One region of the Streptomyces sp. NPDC085481 genome, then DNA from elsewhere that is predicted to be linked to it. Evidence: riboswitches for the same ligand, from Rfam matches in the RefSeq annotation. Region 1 holds a riboswitch; the other holds the start of a gene.
What was found. A riboswitch is a leader RNA that binds a small molecule or an ion and turns the genes downstream of it on or off. The one in region 1 is predicted to bind S-adenosylmethionine.

Region 1 (14,589 bases):
GGAGCGTCCAGCCGTGCGTATCGCAGTCACCGGCTCCATCGCCACCGACCACCTCATGACCTTCCCGGGAAGGTTCGCCGACCAGCTCGTGGCGGACCAGCTCCACACGGTCTCCCTGTCCTTCCTCGTCGACAACCTCGACATCCGGCGGGGCGGTGTGGGTCCGAACATCTGCTTCGGCATGGGCCAGCTCGGCGGCAACCCGATCCTGGTGGGAGCGGCCGGCTACGACTTCGACGAGTACCGCGGCTGGCTCGACCGGCACGGCGTCGACACCGCCTCGGTCCGCATCTCCGAGGTCCTGCACACCGCCCGCTTCGTGTGCACCACGGACAAGGACCACAACCAGATCGGCTCCTTCTACACCGGCGCGATGAGCGAGGCGCGGCTGATCGAGCTGAAGGCCGTCGCCGACCGCGTGGGCGGGCTCGACCTGGTGCTGATCGGCGCCGACGACCCGGAGGCGATGCTGCGCCACACCGAGGAGTGCCGCACCCGCGGGATCCCCTTCGCGGCCGACTTCTCGCAGCAGATCGCGCGCATGGACGGCGAGGAGATCCGCACCCTCCTCGACGGCGCGACCTACCTGTTCTCCAACGAGTACGAAAAGGGCTTGATCGAGTCCAAGACCGGCTGGACCGAGCAGGAGATCCTGAGCCGTGTCGGCCACCGGGTCACCACCCTCGGCTCCCGCGGCGTGCGCATCGAGCGCGTCGGCGAGCCGGCGATCGAGGTCGGCTGCGCCGAGGAGGACGCCAAGGTCGACCCGACCGGTGTCGGCGACGCCTTCCGCGCCGGCTTCCTGACCGGTCTGTCCTGGGGCGTCGGCCTGGAGCGCGCCGCCCAGGTCGGCTGCATGCTCGCCACCCTGGTGATCGAGACGCTCGGCACGCAGGAGTACACCCTGCGCCGCACCAACTTCATGGAGCGCTTCACCAAGGCGTACGGCGACGAGGCCGCCGCCGAGGTCCAGGCCCACCTGTCCTGACCCGCACGACCTCCTTCGCCGGAGCCCCGGGCAGCCCGCCCGGGGCTCCGGCGCGTCAGGAGACCCTGCGCACGACGTACGCCGTGCCGCCCTTCGGGGACGGCTCCTCGCCCACGTACTCCTGGCCGCGCATCTCGCACCAGGCCGGGATGTCCAGGCGGGCCGCCTCGTCGTCGGACAGCACCGTGACCGTGCCGCCCACCGGGACCGAGCCGATCACCTTGGCCAGTTCGATGACCGGGATCGGGCAGCGCTTGCCCAGCGCGTCGACCACCAGCGTGCCGCCCGCGCCGGTGGCCGCCGCCGGCTCCGGGGCGCCGAGCCGGTCCCGTACGGAGGCGACCAGGCCCGGGAGCACCGCGAGGAAGCGGTCCACGTCCTCCTCCGCCGTGCCGGCCGGCAGTGACACCCGCACGTTGCCCTCGCTCAGCACGCCCATCGCGCGCAGCACATGGCTGGGCGTCAGCGTCGAGCTCGTACACGATGAACCGGACGAAACGGAGAAACCCTCCCGGTCCAGCTCGTGCAGCAGCGTCTCCCCGTCGACATAGAGACAGGAGAACGTCACCAGATGTGGCAGTCGCCGCACCGGATCGCCCACCACCTCCACGTCCGGCACGAGCTCCGGCACCCGCGCCCGGATCCGGTCGACCAGCGTCCGCAGCCGCGCCCCCTCGGCCGCCGCCTCCGCCCGTACCGCCCGCAGCGAGGCCGCCGCCGCCACGATCGCCGGCAGGTTCTCGAAACCGGGCGCCCGCCCCGACTCCCGCTCGTCAGCCGGACCTTGCGGGGCGAACCGGACACCCTTGCGTACGGCGAGCAGCCCGACCCCCGCCGGGCCGCCCCATTTGTGCGCGCTCGCCGCGAGCAGCGACCAGCCCTCCGGCACCGGACCCCAGGCCAGCGACTGCGCGGCGTCCACGAGCAGCGGAACCCCCGCCGCCCGGCAGGCCGCCGCGACCTCCGCCACCGGCTGCTCCGTGCCCACCTCGTGATTGGCCGACTGCAGACAGGCCAGCGCGGTACGGGAGTCGAGCGCGGCCCCGAACACCGCCGGGTCCACCGCGCCCGACCGCCCCACCGGCACCTCGGTCACCGAACCGCCCGCCGCCGTGTGCGCCTCGCCGGCGTGCAGCACGGAGGAGTGTTCGACCGCCGACACCACGAGCCGGTCCCCGACACGCCGACGCCCGGCTAGCGCCCCGGCGACTCCCGTGTGAACCGCGCGCGTTCCCGAAGGAGTGAAGACCAGCTCGTCCGGGCGGCACCCCACCGCCTCCGCCGCGGCCTCCCGCGCCGCGTCCAGCAGCAGCCGGGCCCGCCGCCCCTCCCGGTAGAGCCGGGCCGGATCGGCCCAGCCCTCGTCCAGGGCGGCGAGCAGCGCCTGCCGGGCGACGGGGTGCAGCGGAGCCGCTGAGGCGGCGTCGAAGTACGGCATCCGCCCACGCTAACCCCGCCCGGGTAAGTCCCCGTCAGAAGGCCCGCCCGCACCGCCGGTCGGCCCCCTGGAAGCCACCCGCGGAACGCAGGAGTCCACCCCTTCGGGGACTCGGACGGCGCGTTGGGCACCCTCCCCGCGCGACCCCAAATAGCGTCCAGTAGGGTTTGGTCCGCATAAACATCCAAACCCCTGCCCGCGGCCGGGGCGGCGACCGACCAGCGAGACGGACGGCCGTGGCCGACCAACGCGGGCCGAGACTCTCGGGAAGGCGCTACGTGAGTCCCAACGGCTCCGACCGCTCGTCGCGGCGCCCGATGCGGCGGAAGCTGCCGCAGGTGCTGACTGCGGGCCTGATCCTGGCGACAGCCACCGGCTGCTCGTACAACTGGGAAGACTTCCCCCGCCTTGGTATGCCCACCCCGGTGACCGAAGAGGCGCCGCGGATCCTCTCCCTCTGGCAGGGCTCGTGGGCGGCAGCGCTCCTCACGGGCATCCTGGTGTGGGGCCTGATCCTGTGGGCCACGATCTTCCACCGGCGCAGCCGCACCAAGGTCGAGGTTCCTCCGCAGACCCGTTACAACATGCCCATCGAGGCGCTGTACACGGTCACCCCGCTGATCATCGTTTCGGTGCTCTTCTACTTCACCGCACGCGACGAGTCGAAGCTCCTCGAGCTCACCCCGAAGCCGGCCCACACCGTCAACGTGGTCGGCTACCAGTGGAGCTGGGGCTTCAACTACGTCGAGCCGGTGCCCGGTGTGGCCGGCAACGCCAAGACGGACCCGAACCTGGCGGCCATTCCGGACCGGTTCAAGGAAGACTTCCCGGCGAACGCCGGTGGCGTCTACGACGCCGGCATCCCCGGCACGCGGAACCCGCAGACCGGCAACCCGGGCCCGACCCTGTGGCTGCCCAAGGGCGAGAGGGTCCGGTTCGTCCTGACCTCCCGTGACGTCATCCACTCCTTCTGGGTGGTCCCCTTCCTGATGAAGCAGGACGTCATTCCGGGTCACACCAACGCCTTCGAGGTCGTCCCGACCCAGGAAGGCACCTTCCTCGGCAAGTGCGCCGAGCTGTGCGGTGTCGACCACTCCCGGATGCTCTTCAACGTCAAGGTGGTCTCTCCGGAGCGCTACCAGCAGCACCTGAAGGAGCTGGCGGAGAAGGGGCAGACCGGCTACATCCCGTCGGGCATCGAGCAGACGGACCCGGCCAGGAATGCGGAGACGAACAAGCTGTGAGCATCCTCAACGAACCCCACGGGGCAGCCGCGGCTGAGGACTCGTACGAGAACGAGCTCCCGGTACGCCGCAAGCAGCCCGGCAATGTCGTGGTGAAGTGGCTGACCACCACCGACCACAAGACGATCGGCACGCTGTACCTGGTCACGTCGTTCGCCTTCTTCTGCATCGGCGGCCTGATGGCGCTCTTCATGCGCGCCGAGCTGGCCCGTCCGGGCACGCAGATCATGTCGAACGAGCAGTTCAACCAGGCGTTCACGATGCACGGCACGATCATGCTGCTGATGTTCGCGACGCCGCTGTTCGCCGGATTCGCGAACTGGATCATGCCGCTGCAGATCGGCGCGCCCGACGTGGCGTTCCCGCGGCTGAACATGTTCGCGTACTGGCTGTACCTCTTCGGCTCGATCATCGCGGTGGCCGGCTTCCTCACCCCGCAGGGTGCGGCCGACTTCGGCTGGTTCGCCTACTCCCCGCTGTCGGACGCGGTCCGCTCGCCGGGTGTCGGCGCCGACATGTGGATCATGGGTCTGGCCTTCTCCGGCTTCGGCACGATCCTCGGCTCGGTCAACTTCATCACCACGATCATCTGCATGCGCGCTCCGGGCATGACGATGTTCCGCATGCCGATCTTCACCTGGAACGTGCTGCTGACCGGTGTCCTGGTCCTGCTCGCCTTCCCGGTCCTGGCGGCCGCGCTGTTCGCCCTGGAGGCGGACCGCAAGTTCGGTGCCCACGTCTTCGACGCGGCCAACGGCGGCGCCTTGCTGTGGCAACACCTCTTCTGGTTCTTCGGACACCCAGAGGTGTACATCATCGCGCTGCCGTTCTTCGGAATCATTTCCGAGGTCATCCCGGTCTTCAGCCGTAAGCCGATGTTCGGCTACATCGGTCTGGTGGCCGCGACCATCGCGATCGCCGGTCTGTCCGTGACCGTGTGGGCCCACCACATGTACGTGACCGGTGGCGTGCTCCTCCCGTTCTTCTCCTTCATGACGTTCCTCATCGCCGTACCGACCGGCGTGAAGTTCTTCAACTGGATCGGAACAATGTGGAAGGGCTCGCTGTCCTTCGAGACCCCGATGCTCTGGGCCGTCGGCTTCCTGATCACCTTCACCTTCGGTGGTCTGACCGGCGTCATCCTGGCCTCGCCCCCGATGGACTTCCACATCTCCGACTCGTACTTCGTGGTCGCGCACTTCCACTACGTCGTCTTCGGCACCGTGGTCTTCGCGATGTTCGCCGGCTTCCACTTCTGGTGGCCGAAGATGACGGGCAAGATGCTGGACGAGCGGCTCGGCAAGATGACCTTCTGGACGCTGTTCGTGGGCTTCCACGGCACCTTCCTGGTGCAGCACTGGCTGGGTGCCGAGGGCATGCCGCGTCGTTACGCGGACTACCTCGACGCCGACGGCTTCACCACGCTGAACACGATCTCGACGATCTCGTCGTTCCTGCTCGGCATGTCGATCCTGCCGTTCTTCTACAACATCTGGAAGACGGCCAAGTACGGCAAGAAGATCGAGGTCGACGACCCGTGGGGCTACGGCCGTTCGCTCGAGTGGGCGACGTCCTGCCCGCCGCCGCGGCACAACTTCCTCACCCTGCCGCGGATCCGTTCCGAATCCCCGGCGTTCGACCTGCACCACCCTGAGATCGCGGCTCTCGACCAGCTCGAGAACAAGCCTCACGAGGTGGCGGCCCTCAGCGGCGGCAAGGAGGCCGGCAAGTGAAGATCCAGGGCAAGATGTTCATCTGGCTCAGCGTCTTCGTCCTCGCCATGGCGATCCTCTATGGCGTGTGGTCGAAGGAGCCGGTCGGTACGACGGCGCTGTTCCTGGCGTTCGCTCTCTGCATCATGATCGGCTACTACCTGGCCTTCACGGCCCGGCGGGTCGACGCCATGGCGCAGGACGACAAGGAGGCCGACGTCGCGGACGAGGCCGGCGAGGTGGGCTTCTTCGCCCCCCACAGCTGGCAGCCGCTCTCGCTGGCCGTCGGCGGTGCGCTCGCCTTCCTCGCCATCGCGATGGGCTGGTGGATCCTGTACTTCTCGGCACCGCTGATCCTGGTCGGCCTCTTCGGCTGGGTGTTCGAGTTCTACCGCGGTGAGAACCAGAACCAGTAGCAGCACCCCGTAACACCCCGAGGGGCCCGGTCACTTCGTGCGCGAAGTGACCGGGCCCCTCTTTTGCCACGCTCGGCGCGCTGCTCGCGAGGATGGTTCTTAACGTGAAGTCATGAACGACACGCCGCGCATTCGGACTTTTCTGAGCTGCACTCTTCTGGCCCTCACCGTCACCGCAGGCGCCACCGCGTGTGCGGGCTCCGGGGGCCATCCGCTGTCGGCGAGGCCCTACGACGCGGCGGACGAGGTCGCCTTCAACGCCCCCGCCGAGGGGAAGAAGGCCGACCCGGAGAAGCCGCTGGAGATCACGGCCAAGGGCGAGGACGGGCGCATCACCGACGTCACCGCCCTCGACGAGTCCGGGCACCACCTGGCCGGCGAGCTCACCGCGGACGGCCGCAAGTGGCGCTCCACGGCCGCGCTCGCGGCCGGAGCGCGCTACACCGTCCGGGTGGCCACCGAGGACGAGGACGGCGCCCCTGGGGCCCGTACGTTCACGTTCGAGACGGCGCCCGCCAAACGGGCCCTGACCGTCGCGTTCGGCCCGGAGGCGGGCACGTACGGCGTCGGGCAGCCGATCACCGCCGACCTCAGCCTCCCGGTGAAGGACAAGGCGGCCCGCGGGGTCGTCGAACGGGCCCTCAAGGTCCGCTCGGTCCCGGCCGTGGAGGGCTCCTGGTACTGGGTGGACGACAAGAAGCTGCACTTCCGTCCGAAGGAGTACTGGCCCGCGGGCACGACCGTCTCGGTGACCGGCAACCTGGCCGGCCTCAGAGTGGGCGACAAGCTCTACGGCGGCGCGTCCAAGCCGCTCAAGCTCACGATCGGCGACCGCATCGAGGCCGTCGCGGACGCCGGCTCCCACTACATGACGGTCAAGCGCAACGGAGAAGTGATCAACACCATTCCGGTGACCACCGGGAAACCGGGCTTCTCCACCCGGAACGGGATCAAAGTGGTCCTGGGCAAGGAGTACTACGTCCGGATGCGGGGCACCAGCATCGGCATCTCGGAGGACAGCTCCGACTCGTACGACCTGCCCGTCTACTACGCCACCCGGGTCACCTGGAGCGGTGAGTACGTGCACGCCGCCCCCTGGTCCGTCGGCTCCCAGGGCGTCGCCAACGTCAGTCACGGCTGCGTCGGCATGTCGACCGGGAACGCGGCCTGGTTCTACGAGACCGTCCGCCCCGGCGACATCGTCCAGACCGTCAACAGCTACGGCGAGATGATGGACACCTTCGGCAACGGCTTCGGCGACTGGAACCTGGCCTGGGACAAGTGGCGCAAGGGCAGCGCCCTGGTGACGGACACCTCCGACCCGTCCGCCACCGAGGACGCCAAGGCCCGCCTCAGGCCCAGCATCTAAGGGGTGCCCGTGGGGGCGCCGCTTCGGCTACGCGTCGATCGAGAGCCGCGAGCGCAGCAGGGCCGCCAGGGACGCCGCGAACTCCACCGGTTCCACCGGAAGGGTGACCGCGGCGTCCGCACGGCTCCAGGTGGCCAGCCAGGCGTCCTGCGGGCGGCCGATCAGGAGCAGCACCGGCGGGCACCGGAAGACCTCGTCCTTGATCTGGCGGCACACGCCCATGCCGCCGGCCGGCACCGCCTCGCCGTCGAGCACGCAGACGTCGATGCCGCCCTCGTCCAGCGCCTTCAGCACCGCGGGCAGCGTCGCGCACTCGACGAACTCGACCGGGGGAACATCGGCCGCGGGCCTGCGGCCGGCCGCGAGGCGGACCTGCGCGCGGGTGTTCGCGTCGTCGCTGTAGACCAGGACCGTGGCGCTCGACTGCATCGTTCCTCCGTGAAGGTGGTCGGTCGTTGCGCGGATGCTACTCCGGTCCACACCCCGTCAACACCCGTTCAACACCTGTTCGAAGGGTGCCGGATGCCGTCTCGGATGGGCCGTTCGGGCAGGACACGCGCCCCGGACACTCCGAACGGCACCCCCCGGAGTGAGGGCGGGATAAGCGACCGACATAATGTCGGTCGTGGCGACAGTAACGACAGTAGATACCGGGCACGCGCACCCGTCGGTCAATCGACCGAACCTCACCAGCGTCGGAACCATCATCTGGCTGAGCTCCGAGCTGATGTTCTTCGCGGCCCTCTTCGCGATGTACTTCACCCTGCGATCCGTGATGGGCGCGGAGTTCTGGTCGGAAAAGGCCTCGGCCTTGAACTTCCCGTTCTCGGCGACCAACACCACGATCCTGGTCCTCTCCTCACTCACCTGCCAGCTCGGCGTCTTCGCCGCGGAGCGGGGCGACGTGAAGAAGCTCCGGTCGTGGTTCATCCTCACGTTCGTGATGGGCGCGATCTTCATCGGCGGCCAGGTCTTCGAGTACACCGAGCTGGTCAAGAAGGACGGCCTCTCGCTGTCCTCGGACCCGTACGGCACGGTGTTCTACCTGACCACCGGCTTCCACGGCCTGCACGTGACGGGCGGTCTCATCGCCTTCCTGCTGGTCCTGGGCCGGACGTACGCCGCCAAGAGGTTCACTCACGAGCAGGCAACCGCCGCCATCGTCGTGTCCTACTACTGGCACTTCGTCGATGTCGTCTGGATCGGCCTCTTCGCCACGATCTACATGATCAAGTAATCGGTTCCGCCGACACGGCGGACCGACACATCCAGCAAGCATCGACGCAGAAGATCCTGACACCGGGGTAATCCGTGAAAAAGCTCTCCGCACGACGACGCCATCCGCTGGCGGCGGTCGTCGTCCTACTTCTCGCGCTGGCGGCAACTGGGGGGCTGTACGCCGCCTTCGCGCCCGCGGGCACGGCGAAGGCCGATGAAACCGCCCAGTCCCTGGCCATCGAGGAGGGCAAGAAGCTCTACTCCGTCGGCTGTGCCAGCTGCCACGGAACCGGCGGTCAGGGCACCTCTGACGGCCCGTCCCTGGTCGGCGTGGGCTCGGCGGCCGTGGACTTCCAGGTCGGCACCGGCCGTATGCCGGCCCAGCAGCCCGGCGCCCAGGTCCCGAAGAAGAAGGTCATCTACACGCAGGCTGAGATCGATCAGCTCGCGGCGTACGTCGCCTCCCTCGGGGCCGGCCCTGTCGTGCCGAAGGAAGGCCAGTACAGCCCGGCCGGCGCAGACATCGCCAAGGGTGGCGAGCTGTTCCGCTCCAACTGCGCCCAGTGCCACAACTTCACCGGTGAGGGTGGCGCGCTGACCTACGGCAAGTACGCCCCGAACCTCGAAGGCGTGAGCCCGAAGCACCTCTACGAGGCCATGCAGACGGGTCCGCAGAACATGCCCTCCTTCCCCGACACGACCATGCCGGAGAAGCAGAAGAAGGACATCATCGCCTACGTCCAGGCCGTCAACAGCGACAAGGCCGACAACCCGGGTGGTCTCAAGCTGGGTGGGCTCGGCCCCGTCAGCGAGGGTCTGTTCGCGTGGGTCTTCGGTCTGGGCGCGCTGATTGCAGTTGCCATCTGGGTCGCGGCCCACACCGCTAAGGCCAAGAAGTCATGAGTACCCAAGAGAATTCAGAAGAGAACCTGCCTTCCGCGCAGGACACCGCGCACGGCGCGGTGAAGGTCGCCGACGACCCGTTCGCCGACCCGGGCCTCCCGCCCCACAAGCCGCGCATCCAGGACATCGACGAGCGGGCCGCCCGGCGGTCCGAGCGTGCGGTCGCCTTCATGTTCACGCTGTCGATGCTGGCCACGATCGGCTTCATCGCCTCGTACGTGATCTTCCCGGTCGACAAGATCGTGTACATCTGGCCCTTCGGCCGGGTGTCCGCGCTCAACTTCGCCCTGGGTCTGACCCTCGGTGCGGCCCTGTTCTTCATCGGCGCGGGCGCGGTCCACTGGGCCCGTACCCTCATGTCCGATGTCGAGGTCGCCGACGAGCGTCACCCGATGGCGGCGACGCCGGAGGTCAAGGCCAAGGTCATGGCGGACTTCGCGGCCGGTGCCGCCGAGTCCGGCTTCGGCCGCCGCAAGCTCATCCGCAACACGATGTTCGGTGCGCTGTCGCTGGTCCCGCTCTCCGGCCTCGTGCTGCTGCGTGACATGGGCCCGCTGCCCGAGGAGAAGCTCCGCTCCACCCTGTGGGCGAAGGGCAAGCAGCTCGTCAACATGAACACGAACGAGCCGCTGCGCCCCGAGGACGTCGCGGTCGGTTCGCTGACCTTCGCGATGCCCGAGGGCCTCTCGGAGCACGACCACCACTTCCAGGTCCAGATCGCCAAGGCCGCCCTGATGATCGTCCGGATCCAGCCGGAGGACATCAAGGACAAGCGCGAGCTCGAGTGGTCGCACGAGGGCATCGTCGCCTTCTCGAAGATCTGCACCCACGTCGGCTGCCCGATCTCCCTGTACGAGCAGCAGACGCACCACGTGCTCTGCCCGTGCCACCAGTCCACCTTCGACCTCTCCGACGGCGCCCGCGTCATCTTCGGCCCGGCCGGCCACGCCCTGCCGCAGCTGCGGATCGGCGTGAACGACAAGGGCTTCCTTGAGGCGCTCGGCGACTTCGACGAGCCCGTCGGTCCTGCCTTCTGGGAGCGCGGATGAGCAATGTGAGCAATACGCAGAAGAAGGCGCCCGCCGGTGAGCGGATCGCCGACTGGGCCGACGGTCGCCTGGGGATCTACACGCTGGCCAAGGCCAACATGCGGAAGATCTTCCCGGACCACTGGTCCTTCATGCTGGGCGAGGTCTGCCTCTACAGCTTCCTCATCATCATCCTGACGGGCGTCTATCTGACGATGTTCTTCCACCCGTCGATGAACGAGGTGGAGTACGTCGGACCGTACGTCCCGCTCCAGGGACAGCTGATGTCCGAGGCGTTCAACTCGACCATGCACATCTCCTTCGAGGTGCGCGGTGGTCTGCTCATCCGGCAGATCCACCACTGGGCGGCGCTGATCTTCCTCGCCGGCATGTTCGTGCACATGATGCGCGTGTTCTTCACCGGCGCGTTCCGCAAGCCGCGTGAGATCAACTGGCTGTTCGGCTTCCTGCTGTTCTTCCTGGGCATGTTCACCGGCTTCACCGGTTACTCGCTCCCGGACGACCTGCTCTCCGGCACCGGTGTCCGCTTCATGCAGGGCGCGATCCTGTCCGTGCCGATCATCGGTACGTACCTGTCGATGTTCCTGTTCGGCGGCGAGTTCCCCGGCGGCGACTTCGTGGCCCGGTTCTACTCGGCGCACGTGCTGCTGCTCCCGGGCATCATGCTCGGCCTGGTGGTCGCCCACCTGATCCTGGTGTTCGTGCACAAGCACACGCACTTCGAGGGTCCCGGCCGCACCAACAAGAACGTCGTCGGCATGCCGCTGCTGCCGGTGTACATGGCCAAGGCCGGAGGCTTCTTCTTCCTGGTCTTCGGTGTCATCGCGGTCATCTCGGCGATCGCCTCGATCAACCCGATCTGGGCCATCGGCCCGTACCGCCCGGACCAGGTGTCCACCGGCGCCCAGCCCGACTGGTACATGGGCTTCGCCGAGGGTCTGATCCGTGTCATGCCGGGCTGGGAGATCAACCTGTGGGGCCACACGCTGGTCCTCGGCGTGATGATCCCGCTGGCGATCTTCCCTGCGGTGCTCGCCGCGATCGCGGTCTACCCGTTCATCGAGTCCTGGATCACGGGCGACAAGCGCGAGCACCACATCGCGCAGCGCCCGCGCAACGCTCCGACGCGCACCGCCTTCGGTGTCGCCTGGATCACCGCGTACATGGTCATGCTCGTCGGTGGTGGAAACGACCTCTGGGCCACCCACTTCCACCTGTCGCTGAACTCGATCACCTGGTTCGTCCGGATCTTCTTCTTCGTCGGACCGGTCATCGCGTTCGTCGTCACCAAGCGGATCTGCCTCGGCCTCCAGCGCCGGGACAAGGACAAGGTGCTGCACGGTCGCGAGTCCGGCATCATCAAGCGCCTGCCGCACGGTGAGTTCGTCGAGGTCCACCAGCCGCTCAGCCAGGGCGAGCGGCACCGGCTCACGGCGCACGAGCAGTACGAGCCGGCCGAGCTGCCGCCGGCCGTCGACGAGAACGGTGTGGAGCGCAAGATCGGGCGTATGGAGAAGCTCCGGGTCAAGCTCAACAAGAGCTACTACGGCGCCGACAACCAGATCGCCAAGCCCACCGTCGAGGAGTACGAGGAGATCACGAGCGGCCACGGCCACCACTGATCCACCCGAGCTCCTGACCCAGGTCGCCACGGCGAGAGCCCCGTCCATTCGCTGGACGGGGCTCTTTGCCGTCCCCGGGGGTCGATAGGGTGGGAGCACCCGGATATTCCTTACGTACACACCAGGAGCGACCATGAGCGCTGTGAACCCCGCTGGAGGCGACACCGCGGCGGGCCGCTCCTGGCCCGTTCTGCTGAACGGACTGCTCGACGGCCGGGACCTCTCCGCCGACGACACCGCCTGGGCGATGGACCTGATCATGAGCGGCGAGGCCACCGACGCACAGATCGCCGGGTTCATGGTGGCGCTGCGGGCCAAGGGCGAGACGGTGGAGGAGATCACCGGCCTCGTCCGGACCATGTACGCGCACGCCAACGTGATCGAGGTGCCGGGGCCGTCCGTCGACATCGTCGGCACGGGCGGCGACGGCGCCAAGACGGTGAACATCTCCACCATGGCGTCGATCGTGGTCGCCGGAACGGGCACGAAGGTCGTCAAGCACGGCAACCGCGCCGCGTCCTCCGCCTCCGGCTCCTCCGACGTCCTGGAGAAGCTCGGCATCAACCTCAACCTGACCCCGCAGCGGGTCGCCGAGGTCGCCGAGGAGGCCGGCATCACCATCTGCTTCGCGGTGAGGTTCCACCCGTCGCTGCGGCACGTCGCCGCGGCCCGCGGCCAGCTGGGGATCCGGACCACCTTCAACGTCCTCGGCCCGCTGACCAATCCCGCCAAGGTGCGGGCCCAGGCCGTCGGGGTCGCCGACCCGCGCATGGCGCCGATCGTGGCCGGGGTGCTCGCCGAGCGCGGCAACTCCGCGCTCGTCTTCCGCGGCGACGACGGCCTGGACGAGCTGACGACCACCTCGACCTCCCGGGTGTGGGTGGTCCGCGGCGGCACGGTCACCGAGGAGCGCTTCGACCCCCGGGACGTCGGCATCGACCTCGTCCCCCTGGAGGCGCTGCGGGGCGCCGACGCCTCGTACAACGCCGACGTGGCCCGGCGGCTGCTCGCCGGCGAGACCGGCCCGGTACGGGACGCGGTCCTGCTCAACGCGGCGGCGGCGCTGACCGCCCTTGAGCCGGGCGAGGGCACCCTGGTGGAGCAGCTGCGCGCGGGCATCGCGAAGGCGGCCGAGTCGATCGACTCGGGGGCGGCGCGGCAGACGCTGGAGCGCTGGATCGCGGCCAGCAACAGGTAGGGGCGCCGCGCGCACCCCGTTCCGGAATCCGGGACGGGGTTGCGCGGCGGCGATCACGTGGCATACGTTCTGTGCCAGGTCATGAGTGACAGCTGTCAAGCCCCGGCTGGCTGTCCGGCAACCCTCCGTCCGTGGCGGGGTGCCCCGGGTGAAGACCAGGCCGTAGGCAGCGAGGTCTACGGCAAGCGCGGACCCCTGCACACCCTGGGGTCCTGGTCCTCAAGGGAGCAGTCTCGTGAGCAAGCGAATGCGCTAGGGCTTCGAAGCCCCTTCTTCGTCGCACCCCCTTTTCCTTCTTCGTGTGCCTCCGCACCGACGCGCAGCCCGCGCCCGGTCGCGTCGAGGCGCCGAATTCGCCTGCCTTGTACGGGAGTTCGCCATGTCCGTCGCCACCGTTGCCGCCGACCAGTCCGTTTGTGCCCCGCTGCCCGTTCTGGGCCGGGATGTCACCGTCCCGCTCGTGACCGGCGGCGAGGTCACCTACGCGGCGCTCGACTACGCCGCCAGCGCCCCGGCCCTCCAGCGCGTGTGGGACGACGTCGCCGCGTACGCCCCGTACTACGGCAGCGTCCACCGTGGCGCCGGCTACCTCTCCCAGCTCTCCACCGACCTGTTCGAGAACAGCCGCGCCACCGTCGCCGAGTTCCTCGACTGCCGCCCCGACGACCAGGTGGTCTTCACCCGCTCCACCACCGACTCGCTCAACCTGCTCGCCGCGGTCGTCCCGGCCGACTGCCAGGTCTTCGTCTTCGAGACCGAGCACCACGCCTCCCTCCTGCCCTGGAAGGACGCCCGGGTCACCTACCTCGACGCGCCGCGCACCCCGCGGCAGGCCGTCGAGACCCTGGAGCGCGCGCTCGCCGACCGCGTACCCCACGGCCCGGCGCTCGTCTGCGTGACCGGCGCGTCCAACGTCACCGGCGAGCTGTGGCCGGTCAGGGAACTGGCCGCCGCCGCCCATGCCCACGGTGCCCGGATCGTCCTCGACGCCGCCCAGCTGGCGCCTCACCACCCCGTCTCCGTGAAGGAGTCGGACGTCGACTGGGTCGCCTTCTCCGGGCACAAGCTGTACGCCCCGTTCGGTTCCGGAGTCCTCGCCGGCCGCGCCGACTGGCTGCGGGACGCCGAGCCCTACCTCGCGGGCGGCGGCGCCTCCCGCACGGTGGCCCGCCGGGCCGACGGCGGTGTGGACGTGGAGTGGCACACCACCGCCGCCCGGCACGAGGCCGGCTCGCCCAACGTCATCGGCGTCTACTCCATCGCCTCCGCCTGCAAGGCCCTCACCGAGGCCGGCTTCGCGCAGCTCGTCGCCCGCGAGCAGCACCTGATCGACACCGTCCGCGAGGGCCTGGCCGAGGTGCCCGAGGTGCGGGTGCTCTCGCTCTTCGGCGACGACGCGCCCCGGGTCGGTGTCCTCTCCTTCGTGGTGGAG
Region 2 (14,589 bases), on a different contig from region 1:
TGCCCTCCTCGACGGCCGCCTTCGCGTTGCGAACGGCGTCCTCGATGCGGTGCTTGCGCTCCTTGAGCTCGACCTCGGTCGCGGCACCGGCCTTGATGACGGCGACGCCGCCGGCCAGCTTCGCGAGGCGCTCCTGGAGCTTCTCGCGGTCGTAGTCCGAGTCGGAGTTCTCGATCTCGGCGCGGATCTGGTTCACGCGACCGGCGACCTGCTCGCTGTCACCGGCACCGTCGACGATGGTGGTCTCGTCCTTGGTGATGACGACCTTGCGGGCGCGGCCCAGCAGGTCGAGGCCCGCGTTCTCCAGCTTGAGGCCGACCTCTTCGGAGATGACCGTGCCGCCGGTGAGGATGGCGATGTCGTTCAGCATGGCCTTGCGACGGTCGCCGAAGCCCGGGGCCTTGACGGCGACGGACTTGAAGGTGCCACGGATCTTGTTGACGACCAGGGTCGACAGGGCCTCGCCCTCGACGTCCTCGGCGATGATCAGCAGCGGCTTGCCCGACTGCATGACCTTCTCGAGGAGCGGGAGCAGGTCCTTCACCGAGGAGACCTTGGAGTTGACGATCAGGATGTACGGGTCATCCAGGGCCGCCTCCATGCGCTCCATGTCGGTCGCGAAGTACGCCGAGATGTAGCCCTTGTCGAAGCGCATGCCCTCGGTGAGCTCCAGCTCCAGACCGAAGGTCTGGGACTCCTCGACGGTGATGACGCCTTCCTTGCCGACCTTGTCCATCGCCTCGGCGATGAGCTCGCCGATCTGGGTGTCGGCGGCGGAGATGGAGGCCGTGGAGGCGATCTGCTCCTTGGTCTCGACGTCCTTCGCCTGCTCGAGCAGGGCGCCGGAGACGGCCTCGACGGCCTTCTCGATGCCGCGCTTGAGGGCCATCGGGTTGGCACCGGCGGCGACGTTGCGCAGGCCCTCGCGGACGAGCGCCTGGGCGAGAACGGTGGCGGTGGTCGTACCGTCGCCGGCGACGTCGTCCGTCTTCTTGGCGACTTCCTTGACCAGCTCGGCGCCGATCTTCTCGTACGGGTCCTCGAGCTCGATCTCCTTGGCGATGGAGACACCATCGTTGGTGATCGTGGGGGCGCCCCACTTCTTCTCGAGGACGACGTTGCGACCCTTGGGGCCGAGGGTGACCTTGACGGCGTCAGCGAGCTGGTTCATGCCGCGCTCGAGACCGCGCCGGGCCTCCTCGTCGAACGCGATGATCTTGGCCATGTGAAGTGGTCCTCCCGGACATGGGGTGGATAACGCTCCTGGACCGCGCCGACGCCCGCGACGGACGGTCCGCGGGCCCTGTGGTTCCTTGCCCCACCTGGCCGCGGGCCTCGTCTGCCCGATCCTCGTAAGCACTCTCACCTTCAGAGTGCTAACGCCAATGATTAGCACTCGACCCAGGAGAGTGCAAGCGTCCCGAAGGGACATCGACGAGGGGTGGCGGTCGGGCGAGGGGCGGGGGCGAGCGACTCCCGCAGATCGACAGGCTGGGGGGTAGCCGCACAGGACGCGCGAGGGGCCCGCATCCCTGGTCGGGATGCGGGCCCCTCGACGGAAGTGCGTCGGTGGCCGATCGCGCCGCGCTCAGACGGCGAGCTTGACCATGTCCGCCTGCGGACCCTTCTGGCCCTGCGAGATCTCGAACTCGACCCGCTGACCCTCTTCGAGGGTGCGGTAACCGTCCATCTGGATCGCGCTGTAGTGGACGAAAACATCCGCACCACCGTCGACCGCGATGAAGCCGTAGCCCTTCTCCGCGTTGAACCACTTGACGGTGCCCTGAGCCATGCCTAACTCCCCTATTACTGGCCCTTGCGCGGGACCGCACTTCGCGGACCCGGGTCAGACCCTGCGCCGGAACGCGTCGACCGCGGCTGAATGTATCTGCCCAACTGCCCTCTGCAACAGGTCAATCGGACGAGAATTCTGGGCACGCCGGAAAGGGGAATTGGGGAGAATCCGTTGAATTCCCGGGCAAGTCGGGCCCGGCAAAGTGCGCAGAAGGTACACAAGGCACGGGCACTTTGGCTGCATCTTGTCGCGCACCGACGCATTCTCATATGCGCCTGGCATGAGCAGCGGAGGGGACTTCCCCAACTCTACCGCGCTCAACCATGCAGAATTGCCCCCTCCGCTTCTGATAGCGGAAGGGGCAATTCTGGGAGCTTCGGATATTCGAGAACTCCGGGACTCCGGGGACTCCGGGACTCCCGGGACTCCGGGGACTCCGGCGTGGGACGACTCAGCAGCCGCCGGCGACGGCCGGGATGATGGAGACGCCCGCGCCGTCCGGCGTCTCGGTCTCCAGACCCTGCTCGAAGCGGACGTCGTCGTCGTTGACGTACACGTTGACGAAGCGGCGCAGCTTGCCCTGGTCGTCCAGGACGCGGGCGGCGATGCCCGCGTGGTTCTTCTCCAGGTCGGCGATGACCTCGGCGAGGGTGCCACCCTCGGCCTTCACCTCGGCCTGGCCGCCCGTGTAGGTGCGGAGGATGGTGGGGATGCGGACGTTGACGGCCATGTGTTCACGAACCTTTCAGTGAGCCGGTCAGTGGGCCAGGCCGGCGTCGCGGAACGCGTCGAGGCTCGGGCGGATGGTGGCGGTCGCCTGTGAGCTGTCGGCCACGGCGTCCAGGGTCTTGAGGCCGTCACCGGTGTTCAGGACGACGGTGGTGAGGCTGGGGTCGATCAGACCGTTCTCGACGAGCTTCCGCGCGACGCCGACGGTCACGCCGCCCGCGGTCTCGGCGAAGATGCCCTCGGTCTCCGCGAGGAGCTTGATCGCGTCCACGACCTGCTCGTCGTTCACGTCCTCCACGGCGCCGCCGGTGCGGCGGGCGATGTCGAGGACGTACGGGCCGTCGGCCGGGTTGCCGATGGCCAGCGACTTGGCGATGGTGTTCGGCTTCTGGGGCCGTACGACGTCGTGGCCGGCCTTGAAGGCGACGGAGACCGGGGAGCACCCCTCGGCCTGGGCGCCGAAGATCTTGTACGGCTTGTCCTCGACCAGGCCCAGCTTGATGAGCTCCTGCAGACCCTTGTCGATCTTGGTGAGCTGGGAGCCGGAGGCGATCGGGATCACCAGCTGGTCGGGGATGACCCAGCCGAGCTGCTCGCAGATCTCGTACGCGAGGGTCTTCGACCCCTCGCCGTAGTACGGGCGGAGGTTGACGTTGACGAATCCCCAGCCCTCGCCGAGCGGGTCGCCGATGAGCTCCGAGCAGAAGCGGTTGACGTCGTCGTAGTTGCCCTCGATGGCGACCAGGTCGCCGCCGTAGACACCGGCCATGACGACCTTGCCCTGCTCCAGGTCGTGCGGGATGAACACGCAGGAGCGGAAGCCGGCCCGGGCGGCGGCGGCACCGACGGCGCCGGCCAGGTTGCCGGTGGAGGAGCAGGACAGGGTGGTGAAGCCGAAGGCGCGGGCGGCCTCGATGGCCTGGGCGACGACCCGGTCCTTGAAGGAGTGGGTCGGGTTGCCGGAGTCGTCCTTGACGAACAGCTTGCCGGGCTCGACGCCGATCTCGCGGGCGAGGTTGTCGGCCTGGACGAGCTTGGTCCAGCCGGGGTTCAGGTTGGGCTTCTCGGCGACGTCGGCCGGGACGGGCAGCAGCGGGGCGTAGCGCCAGATGTTGGCGGGGCCGGCCTCGATCTGCTTGCGCAGCGCCTCGGGGTCGCCGGCGGGGAGCTCGTACGCGACTTCGAGCGGGCCGAAGCAGAGCTCACAGGCGAAGATCGGGCCGAGCGGGAAGGACTCACCGCATTCGCGACAGGAAAGCCCGGACGCGGGACCCAGATCGACGGTGGCGGGGGTGGCGACAGTCTGTACAGCCATGGAGGCGAGGCCCTTTCTCCTCATCTTCCTCATGGCGCATTTCGCCATGAGACGGATTTGGCACCTTCCCTAGCCGGGGGCCTCGCTGGAGGACGAGACAAACCGACTGGAGGGTTGCCGGGGCTTCAACGGGCCGTTTCCCTCTGCCCCTCTGGATGAGCGGTATTCGATTGTGTGACGCGGGCGGCACCCCGACATGCATCGGGCATCCGCGTTGTTCAAGACTGTAACCGAAGCCCTGGACGGGCGAGACGGTCGTCCGATCCGCGAGATGGAGATCACGTTGCTGGAAGAGGTGGAGCGCTGGCTGTCCCGGCGGTCCTGGTCCGTGGCCGACCGTCCGCTGGAGCGGGTTCTCGCCGCGAAGCGGGGGACCACGGTCAGTGTGGTGCTGCCTGCGCTGAACGAGGAGGCGACGGTCGGCGCGATCGTCTCCGCGATCCGCCGGGAGCTGATGACCGAGGCGGTGCCGCTGGTGGACGAGCTGGTGGTGGTCGACTCGGGCTCCACGGACCGTACGGCGGAGGTGGCGGCGGCGGCCGGGGCCCGGGTGGTGGCGCGGGACGCGATCCTGCCCCGAATACCGGCGGTGGCCGGCAAGGGCGAGGTCCTGTGGCGGTCACTGATGGTGACCGGTGGGGACGTGGTGTGCTTCGTGGACGCGGACCTGCGGGACTTCTCGGCGGACTTCGTCACCGGGATCGTGGGGCCGCTGCTCACCGACCCGGACGTGGAGTTCGTGAAGGCGATGTACGACCGCCCGCTCGGCGACGCCCCTGGTCAGGGCGGCCGGGTGACGGAACTGGTGGCCCGCCCGCTCCTGAACCTGCACTGGCCGCAGCTCGCCGGCTTCGTCCAGCCGCTCGGCGGCGAGTACGCGGCCCGCCGTTCGCTCCTCGAACGGCTGCCGTTCCCGGTGGGTTACGGAGTGGAGCTGGGCCTCCTCGTGGACGCGCTGCACACGGTCGGCCTGGACGCGCTCGCGCAGGTGGACGTGGGGGTGCGCAAGCACCGGCACCAGGACGGCCAGGCGCTCGGCCGGATGGCGGCGGCGATCTACCGGACGGCTCAGCTGCGGCTCTCGCGCGGGCATCTGGTGCGGCCTCGGCTGACCCAGTTCGAGCGGGGCGAGGAGGGGTTCACGCCGAGGACGTACGCGGTGGACACGGAGGAGCGGCCGCCGATGGCGGAGATCGCGGAGTACCGGCGCCGCAGCGTGGCGTGACACCGGACGATGGTCGTCTTTGCCTACATTCCGTCTCATGCACTTCACGACGGAGACGGGATGGCTGCTCGGCGCGCTGGGCCTGGCGCTCACGGCGACGGGCGTGGTGGCCCTGGCGGCCGTACGGGGCCGACGGGACCAGTGGCGGAACCAGTGAGCGATCCGGCGCCGGTCCCGTGACGGATCCGGCGACTGTCTTGAATCCGTACGTTTGAGCGTTTACGTGACGGGCTAGGTTCGCGATATGGCTTCTGTCCTCGTGGCATCGAACCGTGGCCCGGTCTCGTACACCGTGCGGGACGACGGAGAGCTCGAAGCCCGGCGGGGCGGCGGCGGGCTCGTCTCGGGCCTGAGCGCGATCTCGTCGGAGGACGGGCTCTGGGTGTGCGCGGCGCTCGGCGACGGCGACCGCGAGGCCGTCCGCCGCGGCGTCGCCGAGACGGGCGTCCGGATGCTGGACATCGCCCCTGACGTGTACGCCGACGCGTACAACGGCATCGCCAACTCGGTGCTGTGGTTCCTCCACCACCACCTCTACGACATCCCGCGCGAGCCCGTCTTCGACGCGGCCTTCCGCCGCCGCTGGGAGTCCTACCGCGCCTACAACCACGCCTTCGCCGAGGCCCTGGCCGAGGCGGCGGACGACAGCGCGGCGGTCCTCGTGCAGGACTACCACCTGGCCCTCGTCCCGGGGCAGCTGCGCGAGCTGCGCCCCGACCTGCGGATCGCCCACTTCACCCACACGCCGTGGGCGTCGCCCCAGTACCTGCGGCTGCTGCCGGAGGACGTCCGCGAGGAGCTGCTGTGGGGCATGCTCGGCGCGGACGAGCTGGGCTTCCACACCTGGGGATGGGCGACGTCCTTCCTGTCCGGCGCGCAGATCGACGGCCCCGAGGGCACCGCCGAGCCGTTCCTGCGCTCCAGCGACCCGTGGCGCGGCGTGAAGCACCGCAAGGGCGGCGCGGACCGCTCCACCCGTGTGGCGGCGTACCCCCTGGGCGTGGACGGCGACGAGCTGCTGTCCCTCGCCCACCGCCCGGAGGTCGACGAACGCCTGGCCGCCCTGCGCGCCGAGGTGGGCGACCGGAAGACCATCGTCCGCGTCGACCGCACCGAACTGTCCAAGAACATCCTGCGCGGCCTGCTCGCCTACCGCGAGCTCCTCACCACCCACCCCGAATGGCAGCACCGCGTCGTCCACCTGGCCTCCGCCTACCCCTCCCGCCAGGACCTGGAGGTCTACCGCTCGTACACGACGGCGGTGCGCGAGCTGGCCGACCGGATCAACGACGCGTTCGGCACGCCGGACTGGACCCCCGTCCTGGTCTCCGTCCAGGACGACTTCACCCGCTCCCTGGCCGCCTACCGCCTCGCCGACGTCGCCCTGGTCAACCCGGTCCGCGACGGCATGAACCTGGTCGCCAAGGAGATCCCCGTCGTCTCCGAGGCCGGCTGCGCCCTGGTCCTGTCCCGCGAGGCGGGCGCGTACGAGGAGCTCGGCAAGGACGCGCTCACGGTGAATCCCTACGACGTGACGGAGACCGCCGAGGCCCTCCACCGCGCCCTGTCGATGCCCCCCGCCGACCGCACCGAGCGCACCAAACGCCTCGCCGCGGCCGCCACGGCCCTCCCGCCCCAACGCTGGTTCCTGTCCCAGCTGGAGGCCCTGCGGTCCTGAGGCCGCAGCGGGCCGTTACGCCCCTTCCGCCCGCCCCAGGGCCTGCGCGAGGCTCGCCAGGAAGGAGACGACCGCTGCCGGGCCCGCGAGGGTGAGGTCGGCGCGGTCGGTCAGGTCGGGGACCTGCTCGGAGGCGGAGGCGGAGCAGACGAGGAGGCCGGGGGTGCCGTTGGAGCGGAGTTTGTCGACGGCCGCGTACGCCGGGAGGTCACCCAGGTCGTCGCCCGCGTACAGGACCGACTCGGCGCCGATCTCGCGGGCGTACTCGGCGAGGGCGACGCCCTTGTCCATGCCCGGGGGACGCAGTTCCAGGACCATGCGGCCCGGTTCGAGGACCAGTCCGTGGTGGGTGGCCAGGTCGCCGAGGGGGCCCTTGAGGGCCTCGAAGGCGCCCTGCGGGTCGTCGGCGCGGCGGGTGTGGACGGCGACGGCGCGGCCCTTCTCCTCGATCCAGGTGCCGGGCCAGGCGCCGATGCGGTCGAGGAAGCCGGGGAGCTCGGCGCGGACCGAGGCCACGCCCGGGTGGGGAGCGGCGGCGTGGACGGTGCCGGTGACGGCGTCCCAGCGTTCGGCGCCGTAGTGGCCGAGGACGACCAGGTGCTCCAGGCCGGCGACGCCCGCGAAGCCCCCGTACCGTACGGCTACTCCGGCCGGGCGGCCGGTGACCACGGCGACGGAGGCCACCCGCGGGGCCAGGGCGGCCAGGGCGGGGACGGCGCCGGGGTGGGCGCGGGCCCGTTCCGGGTCGGGCACGATCTCGGCGAGCGTCCCGTCGAAGTCGAGGGCGACGACCGCCTTCTCGGGCCGCGCGAGGAGTGCGGCGAGGCCGTCGCGTCCGGCGGCTGTGGTCGGGTGCGGAAGGCTGCTGACCATGCCCACGACCCTACCGAGGGTTGCCGTCCGCGTCAGCGGCGCGATCCGCGCAGGTGCGCCCCCCTGAGGCCTTGGCGAACTCAGCGGCGCTGTTCCTTCTCCGCCCGCACCCTGCGCAGCCGGTTGACCGTGACCGGGTCGTGGGCCAGGGCGCGCGGGTCGTCGAGCAGGGCGTTGAGCAGCTGGTAGTAGCGGGTCGCGGAGAGGCCGAGCTGTTCGCGGACGGCCCGCTCCTTGGCGCCCGGGCCCGGCCAGGAGCGGCGCTCCAGCGCCAGGACGGCCTGCTCGCGCTCCCCGAGTTCACTGGTCATACAGACCAACTTATTCGGCGTTCTCCGCCACCGTCGCCTCGCGGGCGATCCGGCCGAGGACCTCGGCGGGCTTGGCGCCCGGTTCGACCGCCTTGCCGATGCTCTTCTTGATGGTGCCGCTGACCTGCGCCCAGGACGTCTTGCCGACCGGGGGCAGCTGCGAGTCGGGCAGCGCCTGGAGGAACTCGCGGAGGGCCGCGTGCTCCGGCTCGGACTCCATACGCGCGGAGGCGGTGACGGTGGCGGGCAGCAGGTCGTTGTCGCCGGCGAACTTCAGCACGTTCTCGTCGCTGAAGGCGAAGTCGAGGAACGCGCCGATCTCCTTGCGGTGGCCGTTCTGCCTGAAGCCCATGATCCAGTCGGCGACGCCCATGGTGGCCCTGGCCTTGCCGTCCACGCCGGGGAGGGCGATCTTGCCGACCTTGACGCCCTTCTTCTCGGCCTCCTGCATCAGCGACGGGTGGCCGTTGAGCATGCCGACCTCGCCGCGCGCGAAGGCGGCGAAGGCGTCCTTGCGGTTGAGCTTGCCGGGGGCGACCGGGCCGGTGAGGCCCTCGGCGACGAGGTGGGTCCGCAGCCACTCGAAGGTGCGGATGTTCGCCTCGGAGTCGATCTTGTAGTGGTCGGTCGCGTCGGTGTAGCCGTCACCGCCGCTGAGCAGCCACATCAGGGTCTCGGCCTGGGCCTCCTCGGGCCCGAGCGGCAGCGCGAAGGGGTAGGGGACGTCCTTCTTCTTCAGCTTCACGGCCGCCGCGGCGAGCTCGTCCCAGGTGGTCGGGGGCTCGTCGATGCCGGCCTTGTCGAAGAGTTCCTCGTTGAAGAAGAGCAGCCGGGTCGAGGCGACGAAGGGCAGCCCGTACTGGGTGCGCTTGTGCTCGCCGGCCGCGACGAGCGGGGCGAGGAAGTTGGCCTGGACGCGGATGGACAGGAGCTCGTCCGCGGCGTAGAGCTGGCCGGCGGCCGCGTAGTCGGCGTAGGCGCCGATCTGGGCGATGTCGGGGGCCTGGCCGGCCTTGACGAGCTCGGCGACCTTGCGGTCGACGTCGTTCCAGGACTCGATCTGGACCTGGACCTTGACCCCGGGATTCTGCGCTTCGAAGGCGGAGACGACGCCGGCCCAGTACTTCTTGGTGGAGTCGCCGCCGTTCAGGTCGTAGTCGGCGGCGATCAGCTTGAGGGTGACGTCGCCGGACTCGCCGCCGAGCGTGCCGCAGCCGGAGAGGGCGGTGGTCAGGCCGAGTGCGGAGGCCGCCGCGGCCAGTCCAAGAAATCGTCGCCGCTGCACAGCCTTAACCCACCCTTTGCTCGTCGTCGAGTCGAAGTCGAGCCGTAAGTTTCCCTCGCATTCACTCCGGAGGTCTACACCACTTCCATATCGCTTCTGCAACGCATTGCTGTACAGCACTGCGCACTGCTATGCACATGACTGCGCGCTTTTGGCAATTGCTTCCCTGAAACCTTTCTGGTCTGGACCAATAGGTCCATCGCACCCCGTAGGCAGGAGTCGCCCGCATGTCCCTCACCTCCGCAGAGATAGCCACCCAGCCCGCCGCCTGGCGCCGCGCGGTCGAGGCCGCCGCCGGATTCGAGGGGCTGCCGAAGCCCGGCGAGCGGGTCGCCGTCACCGGCTGCGGCACCTCCTGGTTCATGGCCATCGCGTACGCGGCGCTGCGCGAGGCGGCCGGCCTCGGCGAGACCGACGCCTTCGCGTCCTCCGAGTTCCCGGCCGGCCGCCCCTACGACCGGGTCGTCGCGATCACCCGCTCCGGTACCACCACCGAGGTCCTCGACCTGCTCACCGCCCTGCGCGGCCGGATCCCCACCACGGCGCTGACCGCCGACCCGAAGACCCCGGTCATGCCGGCCGCGGACGCGGTCGCCGTCCTGGACTGGGCGGACGAGGAGTCGGTCGTCCAGACCCGGTTCGCGACCACCGCCCTCGCCTTCCTGCGCGCCGGACTCGGTGAGCTGCCGGGCCTCAAGACGGTCGCCGAGGCCGCCGTCGACGCCGAGCTCGCCCTCACCGAGCCGCTGCCGGAGGACGTGCTCGCGGCCGAGCAGTGGACCTTCCTGGGGCGCGGCTGGACGTACGGGCTCGCGCTGGAGGCCGCCCTGAAGATGCGCGAGGCCGCGGGCGCGTGGACGGAGTCGTACCCGGCGATGGAGTACCGCCACGGCCCCATCGCCATCACCGCCCCCGGCCGCACCACCTGGGTGTTCGGCGCGCTCCCCGAGGGCCTGGCGGCGGATGTCGGCCGGGTCGGCGGCACCCTCGTGTCGCGGCCGGAAACCGACCCGCTCGCCGAGCTCGTACGCGCCCAGCGGCTCGCGGTCGCCCTCGCCGAGGCCCGCGGCCAGGACCCGGACCGCCCGCGGAACCTGACGCGGAGCGTGATCCTGGCGCCGTGACCGTCCCCGGAGCGTGATCCCGGCGCCACAGCAGCGGGCCGCCGTATTTGTATCCGACCGCAACAATCCTCCGCAGTGGACTAGACCTTTCGGGTCCCCACGGGCGAGACTGTCCCCGTGAGACACGTCATCGCCCTCGATGTGGGCGGCACCGGCATGAAGGCCGCCCTCGTCGGGGCGGACGGCACCCTGCTCCACGAGGCCCGTCGCGCCACCGGCCGCGACCGCGGACCCGAGGCCGTCGTCGAGACGATCCTCGGGTTCGCCGAGGAGCTGCGCGCCCTCGGCCAGGAGCGGTACGGCGAGCCCGCCGCGGCCGCCGGCGTCGCCGTGCCCGGAATCGTCGACGCCGCGAACGGCATCGCCGTCTACGCCGCCAACCTCGGCTGGCGCGACGTCCCCATGCGCGCCCTGCTCAGCGAGCGCCTCGGCGGCATCCCCGTCGCCCTCGGCCACGACGTCCGCACCGGCGGCCTCGCCGAAGGCCGGATCGGCGCGGGCAACGGCGCCGACCGCTTCCTCTTCGTGCCGCTCGGCACCGGCATCGCGGGCGCCATCGGCATCGGCGGCGAGATCGAGGCCGGCGCCCACGGCTACGCCGGCGAGATCGGCCACATCGTGGTCCGCCCCGGCGGCATCGAGTGCGGCTGCCGCCAGCGCGGCTGCCTGGAGCGGTACGCCTCCGCCTCCGCCGTCTCCCACGCCTGGGCCACCGCCTCCGGCGACCCCGACGCCGACGCCGCCGACTGTGCCAAGGCCGTCGAGTCCGGCGACCCCGCGGCCGTACGCGTCTGGCAGGAGGCCGTCGACGCCCTCGCCGACGGCCTCGTCACCGCACTCACCCTGCTGGACCCGCGCACCCTCATCATCGGTGGCGGTCTCGCCGAGGCGGGGGAAACCTTGTTCACACCCCTTCGGGCCGCCGTGGAGGAGCGCGTCACCTTCCAGAAGCTGCCCGCCATCGTCCCGGCGGCCCTCGGGGACACCGCCGGATGCCTGGGCGCGGGCCTCCTCGCCTGGGACCTGCTCGCCAGCTCACCCGACCGATCCGCCGACTCGGAGGTATCCGCCTGATGGCCGTTTCCACAGTTCTCGCCGGGGCGCGCGTAGTCCTGCCCACCGGGATCGTCGAGAACGGACGAGTGATCGTCGAGAACGGCCGCATCGCAGGGGCAGCGGAAGGGGCGCCCGCCCTCGACCTCACCGGCCACTGGCTCGTACCCGGCTTCGTCGACATCCACAACCACGGCGGCGGCGGCGCCTCCTTCACCTCCGGCACCGTCGACGAGATCCTCACCGGCGTCCGGACCCACCGGCTGCACGGCACGACCACCGTCGTCGCCTCCTTCGTCACCGGCGAGATGGACTACCTCACCCAGCGCGCCGGCCTGCTCTCCGAACTGGCCGAGCAGGGCGACATCGCCGGCATCCACTTCGAGGGCCCGTTCATCTCGCCGTGCCGCAAGGGCGCCCACGACGAGACGCTGCTGCGCGACCCCGAACCGGCCGAGGTGCGCAAGCTGATCGACGCGGCGCGCGGCAGGGCCAGCATGGTCACCCTCGCCACCGAGCTGCCCGGCGGCATCGACTCCGTACGGCTGCTCGCCGAGCACGGCGTGATCGCCGCCATCGGGCACACGGACGCGACGTACGAGCAGACGCGGGCCGCCATCGACGCGGGCGCCACCGTCGCCACCCACCTCTTCAACGCGATGCCCGGCCTCGGGCACCGCGCGCCCGGCCCGATCGCCGCGCTCCTGGAGGACGAGCGGATCACGGTCGAGCTCATCAACGACGGCACCCACCTGCACCCGGCCGCCCTGGAGCTCGCCTTCCACCACGCGGGCCCGGAGCGGGTCGCGTTCATCACCGACGCGATGGACGCCGCCGGCTTCGGCGACGGCCGCTACATGCTCGGCCCGCTGGAGGTCGAGGTGCGGGACGGCGTCGCGCGGCTCGTCGAGGGCGGCTCGATCGCCGGCTCGACGCTGACGCTCGACCGGGCGTTCAAGCGGGCGGCCACCATCGACAAGCTGCCCGTCGAGTCCGTCGTCCAGGCCATCTCCGCCAACCCGGCCAAGCTGCTCGGCGTGTACGACCGGGTGGGCTCGCTCGAACCCGGCAAGGACGCCGACATCGTCGTCCTCGACGAGAACTTCGAGCTCAAGGGCGTCATGCGCAAGGGCGCCTGGGTGGTTGAGCCCCAAGTGGGCTGATTTCTACTCAAGTTGTCTGAAGGCGGTTGGCCCAGGGTCTGGGCCAACCGCTTTCTGTTTGGCATGATCGGGCGCCGACGGCGGTGACGCGAGCCGGCCGGAGCTGACAGGCACGAGACGACGGGGGTGGGGCTGGTGATCCTCACGGTCACCCTCAACACGGCGCTGGACCTCACGTATCGCGTCCCCGCGCTTGTCCCGCACGCCTCGCACCGCATCACCCAGGTCATCGAACGCCCGGGTGGCAAGGGCCTCAACGTGGCCCGCGTGCTCGGCGCCCTCGGCCACGAGACGGTCGTCACCGGCTTCGCGGGCGGCGCGACCGGCGAGACGCTGCGCGCCCTCCTCGCCGCCACCACCGCCGGACAGCCGGTCCGCGACGAACTGGTCCCGATCGCCGGGCCGACCCGCCGCACCGTCGCGGTCGTCGACGCCGCGAGCGGCGACACCACGCAGCTCAACGAGCCGGGCCCGGCCATCGCCCCCGCCGAGTGGGCCGCGTTCACCGCCCGCTTCACCGAACTCCTCGCCGGCGCCCGGGCGGTGGCCCTCTGCGGCAGCCTGCCGCCCGGCATCCACGTCGGCGCGTACGCCGAACTCGTCCGGCTCGCCCGCCGCGCCGGCGTCCCGGTGCTCCTCGACACCAGCGGCGAACCGCTGCGCCGCGGCATCGCCGCCCGCCCCGACCTGGTCAAGCCCAACGCGCAGGAGCTGGCCCAGCTCACCGGCTCCCGCGAACCGCACCGCGCCACCCGCGACGCCCGCCGCCGCGGCGCCCACGCGGTCGTCACCTCGCTCGGCCCGGCCGGCCTGCTCGCCGCCACGCCGGAGGGCCTGTGGCAGGCAGCGCCGCCCGCCCCCGTCCAGGGCAACCCGACCGGTGCGGGCGACTCGGCCGTCGCCGCCCTGCTCGCCGGTCTGGTCGACGGCACCGACTGGCCCACCCGGCTGGCCCACGCCGTCGCCCTCTCCGCGGCGACCGTGCTGTCCCCGGTGGCCGGCGAGTTCGACGAGGCCGCGTACGAGTCCCTCCTGCCCCGGATCGCCATCCACGAGCCGGCTACAGCGGCGTAGCCGAGTCGCAGCAGTACGAACAGGCCCCGCAGGGCCACGGAATCGAGGAACGCAATGCCACTCGTCCGCACCGGCGACCTCATCACCGAAGCCCAGGCCGCCGGCCGGGGCCTCGCCGCCTTCAACGTCATCACCCTCGAACACGCCGAGGCCATCGCCGCGGGCGCCGAACGGGCCGACGCCCCCGCCGTGCTGCAGATATCCGAGAACGCCGTGAAGTTCCACGGCGGCCGGCTCTCCGCCGTCGCGGCCGCCGCGACCGCCGTCGCCCGCGCCTCCTCCGCGCCGCTCGCCCTCCACCTCGACCACGTCGAGTCCGTCGAACTGCTGCGCCAGGCGCACGTCGAGGGCTTCGGCAGCGTCATGTTCGACGCCAGCAGGCTGGGTTACGGCGAGAACGTCAAGGCCACCGCCGAGGCCGTCCGCTGGGGCCACGAGCGCGGGATCTGGATCGAGGCCGAGCTGGGCAAGGTCGGCGGCAAGGAGGGCGAGCCGCCGCTCGACGCCCACGCGCCGGGCGTCCGCACCGACCCCGCCGAGGCCGCCGCGTACGTCGCCGACACGGGTGTCGACGCGCTCGCCGTCGCCGTCGGCTCCTCCCACGCGATGACCGAACGCACCGCCGCCCTCGACCACACCCTGATCGCCGCCCTCAAGGCCGCCGTCCCCGTCCCGCTCGTGCTGCACGGCTCCTCCGGCGTCCCTGACGAGGAGATCCGGGCCGCGGTCGCTGCGGGCATGGTCAAGATCAACGTCGGCACGGCCCTGAACACGGCCTTCACCTGCGCCGTCCGCACCTACCTGACCGAGGACCCGACCTCCGTCGACCCGCGCAAGTACCTGCGCCCGGCCCGGGAGGCGATGACGGAGACGGTGGCGGGGTTCCTGGGGCTGCTGTGACGCCGGGGTGAGAACGCCGAGGGCCCCGGAGGTGTCACACCTCCGGGGCCCCGCCGCTCAGCGC

Region 2: linked by a shared signal. The riboswitch ahead of thrC (threonine synthase) and the one ahead of ACIGEZ_RS01890 (aminotransferase class V-fold PLP-dependent enzyme) in region 1 are both predicted to bind S-adenosylmethionine.

Annotation. Positions count from the first base shown of each region.
Region 1 is NZ_JBITTJ010000001.1:398,867-413,455, reverse strand. It holds gene ACIGEZ_RS01950 (carbohydrate kinase family protein) at 14-988, shown strand; gene ACIGEZ_RS01945 (cysteine desulfurase/sulfurtransferase TusA family protein) at 1,044-2,426, opposite strand; gene coxB (cytochrome c oxidase subunit II) at 2,705-3,670, shown strand; gene ctaD (cytochrome c oxidase subunit I) at 3,667-5,403, shown strand; gene ACIGEZ_RS01930 (cytochrome c oxidase subunit 4) at 5,400-5,798, shown strand; gene ACIGEZ_RS01925 (Ig-like domain-containing protein) at 5,911-7,167, shown strand; gene ACIGEZ_RS01920 (hypothetical protein) at 7,195-7,596, opposite strand; gene ACIGEZ_RS01915 (heme-copper oxidase subunit III) at 7,784-8,404, shown strand; gene ACIGEZ_RS01910 (c-type cytochrome) at 8,479-9,288, shown strand; gene ACIGEZ_RS01905 (Rieske 2Fe-2S domain-containing protein) at 9,285-10,337, shown strand; gene ACIGEZ_RS01900 (cytochrome bc complex cytochrome b subunit) at 10,334-11,959, shown strand; gene trpD (anthranilate phosphoribosyltransferase) at 12,093-13,157, shown strand; SAM riboswitch class IV at 13,235-13,351, shown strand; gene ACIGEZ_RS01890 (aminotransferase class V-fold PLP-dependent enzyme) at 13,537-14,589, shown strand, end outside.
Region 2 is NZ_JBITTJ010000019.1:6,178-20,766, forward strand. It holds gene groL (chaperonin GroEL) at 1-1,225, opposite strand, end outside; gene ACIGEZ_RS30705 (cold-shock protein) at 1,589-1,792, opposite strand; gene ACIGEZ_RS30710 (MoaD/ThiS family protein) at 2,247-2,525, opposite strand; gene thrC (threonine synthase) at 2,553-3,863, opposite strand; SAM riboswitch class I at 3,857-4,001, opposite strand; gene ACIGEZ_RS30720 (glucosyl-3-phosphoglycerate synthase) at 4,123-5,064, shown strand; gene ACIGEZ_RS30725 (trehalose-6-phosphate synthase) at 5,309-6,742, shown strand; gene otsB (trehalose-phosphatase) at 6,758-7,615, opposite strand; gene ACIGEZ_RS30735 (DUF3263 domain-containing protein) at 7,696-7,926, opposite strand; gene ACIGEZ_RS30740 (extracellular solute-binding protein) at 7,937-9,211, opposite strand; gene ACIGEZ_RS30745 (SIS domain-containing protein) at 9,439-10,335, shown strand; gene ACIGEZ_RS30750 (ROK family protein) at 10,453-11,409, shown strand; gene nagA (N-acetylglucosamine-6-phosphate deacetylase) at 11,409-12,551, shown strand; gene ACIGEZ_RS30760 (1-phosphofructokinase family hexose kinase) at 12,687-13,625, shown strand; gene ACIGEZ_RS30765 (ketose-bisphosphate aldolase) at 13,680-14,525, shown strand.